2 regions of the Lysinibacillus louembei genome follow, and region 1 is predicted to be linked to the other one. Evidence: a T-box and tRNA genes for the amino acid it is inferred to sense, from the RefSeq annotation. Region 1 holds a T-box; the other holds one or more tRNA genes.
What was found. A T-box is a leader RNA that pairs with one kind of tRNA and senses whether it is charged. The one in region 1 lies ahead of tyrS (tyrosine--tRNA ligase), so its partner is inferred to be a tRNA-Tyr.

Region 1 (2,433 bases):
TGAATAAATGCGATAGCCCTTTGAACGTATGTCACGGTCAGCTAAAATCGTATACTTTTCAAGCAATTGGTTCTCTTCCTGTAAACGCTTCGGATCAATTCCATCCTGTTCAGCTAAAATTTCTGCAATTATTTTTCTTGCGCGATTCTCAAGCTCATATGTTAGCCATGGGTAACGGTCCTCAGGGCGCGCTTCAGGCTCTCTAAAATCTTGTGTAATATCATAAGCAATCGCCTCTTGATAATCGCTTTCTGAAATATAGCCTGCTTCTTTCATTCGGTACAGCACTGTTTTCATACGGTCAATTCCTGGCTGCAAAGCTTGTGCCGTTTTTAATTGCCCTTGTTGTGTAAACGGTGTGTGGGCAAATGGCGCCTGCGGAATTCCCGCAATATAAGCTGCTTGTGGTAAGTTAAGCTGTGAAGCTTTAATGCCGAATATGCCATCTGCTGCTGTTTCAATTCCTGCAATATTGCGGCCAGATGAATTACGACCATACGGGATAATATTTAAATATGCTTCTAAAATCTCTTGCTTTGTCATAAATTTTTCAAGACGCAATGCTAGTAAAATTTCCTTCGCTTTACGCTCATATGACACTTCATTTGTTAATATTTGGTTTTTGATAAGCTGCTGTGTTAATGTGGAACCACCTGTTTGTGTAGATGAGTTTGTAAAGTCTTGTAGCAGCCCACGTAAAACCGCTTTTGGTACGATGCCATTATGCTCACGGAAATACTCATCCTCGGTTGCAAGAACCGCATCAATTACAGTGGGTGAAACATCCTTTAAAGATGTTTCACGACGCTCTAAATCTGTGCGCAGCTTCCCGATATAAATATTATCAGCAAAATAAATTTCGCTTGTTTCCTCGTAATTGAAAATGAGCTCTCGCATATTTTCTTTTGAGCGTAGTGGCTCATCTTTTACAAGTGATGCAAAATAGCCTGCCCCTACCGCTCCAGCAAATACTGTGAACGTTACTAACATAATGAGCAATAATAATGATAGATTCCAAATAACGCCACCTGTAATACGGAATGCACGCATCCATTTCATATTTGTAAGTGACTCTATTTTTTTATTTATTTGCATTAACCATTCTTTCAATGTAACGCCTCCTTGAATTCATTTATCATCAGTAAAAAAATGATGATAAAGCCTCCGACAAATATAGGGAATAAAAGTTCAAATTAAAATTAGCCAAGGCGTATTTGATTATAGCACATTTTCTCGATAGCTAAAATATAGTTATTGACAATAGGCATAGTTTAGGTAAAATAGTCTGTATAGTTTTTCAAGCATTGAAGAGATTGCAGTAATGTTTTCATTCCCTGTCAAGAGAGCTAGCGGTAGGTGGAAGCTAGTCATAATGGTAAACATGAATTACGTTCTTGGAGCTTGGACGTTTGCGTCGCGTTAAGACGATTGAGAGGAAGATACATAATCTTCAAGCTGGGTGGTACCGCGTTATTTGATAAATAGCGTCCCTGCATGCATAAACTTGCGTGTAGGGGCTTTTTTGTTTCTATGCGTAAAAATAGGAGGATACAACATGACAAACAAACTAATTGAAGATTTAAATTGGCGCGGTTTGTTATACCAACAAACAGACGCAGAAGGTATGGAAAAACTGTTAAATGAGCAAACGGTATCATTGTACTGTGGCGTAGACCCAACAGCTGATTCAATGCATATCGGGCATATCGTGCCACTATTAACACTGCGCCGCTTCCAGCAAGCAGGGCATAAGCCAATCTTATTAGTTGGTGGAGCAACAGGGATGGTAGGTGACCCATCTGGACGTTCAGAGGAGCGTCAATTGCAAACGGTTGAGCAAATTGACCGCAACGTACAGGGCATTAAGAAGCAATTAGAGCGTATTTTTGATTTTAATTCAAGCGCAGATAACACAGCGAAACTTGTCAACAATCATGATTGGATTGGCAAAATGAGCACAATCGAATTTTTACGTGATTTTGGGAAGCTTATCAATGTCAACTACATGCTAGCAAAGGATACGATTGCCTCTCGTTTAGATACGGGTATTTCATTTACAGAATTTACGTACACAATTATTCAAGGTATTGACTTTAATCATTTATACGATAACCATAATGTGCGCATCCAAATTGGTGGCTCTGATCAATGGGGCAATATTACAACAGGTCTTGAAGTTATTCGTAAAACACATGATGATAATGCCAAAGCATTTGGTTTTACAATTCCGCTAGTAACGAAGGCAGATGGCACAAAATTTGGTAAAACAGCAGGTGGCGCTGTATGGCTAGATGCGGACAAAACGAGCCCATACGAGTTCTACCAATTTTGGATTAACACAGGCGATGCGGATGTTGTGAAATACTTAAAAATCTTCACATTCCTATCGCGTGAGGAAATTGAAGCATTGGAAGTAAGCGTGCAGGAAGAGCC
Region 2 (2,433 bases), 510 kb from region 1:
TATCACTACACATTTTGCTTATACAGCTCAAAAATTTACAACCGATATCTACAACCATTTCAAACCTATCGGCATTATTCAAAATGGTGAGGCTATACTTAAATCACTAAGCTTCTCAAGTGATGAGGGAATTGTAACTGATGCAGAAGAGAATTTTGCTAACAGATTTATAAATACAATGGCGAAGCAAAGATTCTGGGGCCGTCCAAGTTTCCTTTATCCTACGTTATAATTTACTGACTGGCTGCTTATCGGTATTTTACCGATAACGGCCATTTTGTTTAAGAAAATGCTAAGCTTCATACCCTTATTATTTATATCTAACATCTTGAATGCAAAAAAAACACCTCACATGTATTTGTGAAGTGCTTTATATCAATGCTTTAAATTATACCAGTAGTCGGGGTCGAACCGACACTCCCGAAGGAACGCGATTTTGAGTCGCGCGCGTCTGCCAATTCCGCCATACTGGCAAAGGCAAATTTGGAGCGGAAGACGAGGTTCGAACTCGCGACCCCCACCTTGGCAAGGTGGTGTTCTACCACTGAACTACTTCCGCAAACTATTATGTTAAAAGAGAAAAAAATCTCCAATTTTATATAAATTGGAGGCGGCAACCGGATTTGAACCGGTGATAAAGGTGTTGCAGACCTGTGCCTTACCACTTGGCTATGCCGCCTTAAAATGGAGCGGAAGACGAGGTTCGAACTCGCGACCCCCACCTTGGCAAGGTGGTGTTCTACCACTGAACTACTTCCGCAAATGGCTGGGGTACTAGGATTCGAACCTAGGCATGACGGAATCAAAATCCGTTGCCTTACCGCTTGGCTATACCCCAACAACTTATAATTATAAAAATGGGGCGACTGATGGGAATCGAACCCACGAATGCCTGAACCACAATCAGGTGCGTTAACCACTTCGCCACAACCGCCACAATATAAAATTCTTTTAAAATAAAATGGGGCGACTGATGGGAATCGAACCCACGAATGCCTGAACCACAATCAGGTGCGTTAACCACTTCGCCACAATCGCCATAATTAAATTTCGTAACAAAAAAATCTGGCAGGGGCAGTAGGAATCGAACCCACACCAAAGGTTTTGGAGACCTCTATTCTACCGTTGAACTATGCCCCTATTCAGATAAATCAAATGGTGGAGGGGGACGGATTCGAACCGCCGAACCCTAAGGAGCGGATTTACAGTCCGCCGCGTTTAGCCACTTCGCTACCCCTCCAAATGGTGCCGGCGATAGGAGTCGAACCCACGACCTACTGATTACAAGTCAGTTGCTCTACCAACTGAGCTACACCGGCATTAAGGATAATGGTGGGTCAGGACGGAATCGAACCGCCGACACTTAGAGCTTCAATCTAATGCTCTACCAACTGAGCTACTGACCCACTATATTTATTTAAATGGCGGTCCCGACCGGGATCGAACCGGCGATCTCCTGCGTGACAGGCAGGCATGTTAACCGCTACACCACGGGACCTTTTGGTTGCGGGGACAGGATTTGAACCTGTGACCTTCGGGTTATGAGCCCGACGAGCTACCGAACTGCTCCACCCCGCGATAATAATATAATAATGGTGGAGGATGACGGGTTCGAACCGCCGACCCCCTGCTTGTAAGGCAGGTGCTCTCCCAGCTGAGCTAATCCTCCATATTTAAGTGGTGACCCGTACGGGATTCGAACCCGTGTTACCGCCGTGAAAGGGCGGTGTCTTAACCACTTGACCAACGGGCCAATAATAGTTGTTTTAAGGATGGCGGAGAGTAAGGGATTTGAACCCTTGAGACAGTGTTAACCGCCTACACGATTTCCAATCGTGCTCCTTCGACCTCTCGGACAACTCTCCAAGAAGATGGCTCCGAAGGCAGGGCTCGAACCTGCGACCAACCGGTTAACAGCCGGTTGCTCTACCACTGAGCTACTTCGGAATAATTTAAGGTTAGCCTAGCGACGTCCTACTCTCACAGGGGGAAACCCCCAACTACCATCGGCGCTAAAGAGCTTAACTTCCGTGTTCGGTATGGGAACGGGTGTGACCTCTTTGCCATCATCACTAGACTATTTTCAAAGACAAGAATTATTATACCATATTTTCTATTAAAGTCAAGTATGTATTTTCTTGTTCTTTCAAAACTGGATAAACGGTCATTGAAACAAGTTTAGAATGTGGTTAAGTCCTCGATCGATTAGTATTCGTCAGCTCCATGTGTCGCCACACTTCCACCTCGAACCTATCTACCTCATCGTCTTTGAGGGATCTTACTTACTTGCGTAATGGGAAATCTCATCTTGAGGGGGGCTTCATGCTTAGATGCTTTCAGCACTTATCCCGTCCATACATAGCTACCCAGCGATGCCGTTGGCACGACAACTGGTACACCAGCGGTATGTCCATCCCGGTCCTCTCGTACTAA

Region 2: it has a tRNA-Tyr gene. The T-box ahead of tyrS (tyrosine--tRNA ligase) is inferred to sense a tRNA for this amino acid. The anticodon was not compared.

Annotation. Positions count from the first base shown of each region.
Region 1 covers NZ_CP137624.1:2,381,295-2,383,727, forward strand. The annotation lists gene R6U77_RS11880 (transglycosylase domain-containing protein) at 1-1,110, opposite strand, end outside; T-box leader at 1,296-1,495, shown strand; gene tyrS (tyrosine--tRNA ligase) at 1,556-2,433, shown strand, end outside.
Region 2 covers NZ_CP137624.1:1,875,000-1,877,432, reverse strand. The annotation lists gene R6U77_RS09290 (catalase) at 1-232, shown strand, start outside; tRNA gene R6U77_RS09285 (tRNA-Leu) at 392-473, opposite strand; tRNA gene R6U77_RS09280 (tRNA-Gly) at 485-559, opposite strand; tRNA gene R6U77_RS09275 (tRNA-Cys) at 606-679, opposite strand; tRNA gene R6U77_RS09270 (tRNA-Gly) at 686-760, opposite strand; tRNA gene R6U77_RS09265 (tRNA-Gln) at 764-838, opposite strand; tRNA gene R6U77_RS09260 (tRNA-His) at 859-934, opposite strand; tRNA gene R6U77_RS09255 (tRNA-His) at 963-1,038, opposite strand; tRNA gene R6U77_RS09250 (tRNA-Trp) at 1,067-1,140, opposite strand; tRNA gene R6U77_RS09245 (tRNA-Tyr) at 1,157-1,240, opposite strand; tRNA gene R6U77_RS09240 (tRNA-Thr) at 1,244-1,319, opposite strand; tRNA gene R6U77_RS09235 (tRNA-Phe) at 1,331-1,406, opposite strand; tRNA gene R6U77_RS09230 (tRNA-Asp) at 1,423-1,498, opposite strand; tRNA gene R6U77_RS09225 (tRNA-Met) at 1,502-1,578, opposite strand; tRNA gene R6U77_RS09220 (tRNA-Val) at 1,594-1,669, opposite strand; tRNA gene R6U77_RS09215 (tRNA-Glu) at 1,679-1,753, opposite strand; tRNA gene R6U77_RS09210 (tRNA-Ser) at 1,774-1,865, opposite strand; tRNA gene R6U77_RS09205 (tRNA-Asn) at 1,873-1,947, opposite strand; rRNA gene rrf (5S ribosomal RNA) at 1,962-2,077, opposite strand; rRNA gene R6U77_RS09195 (23S ribosomal RNA) at 2,186-2,433, opposite strand, start outside.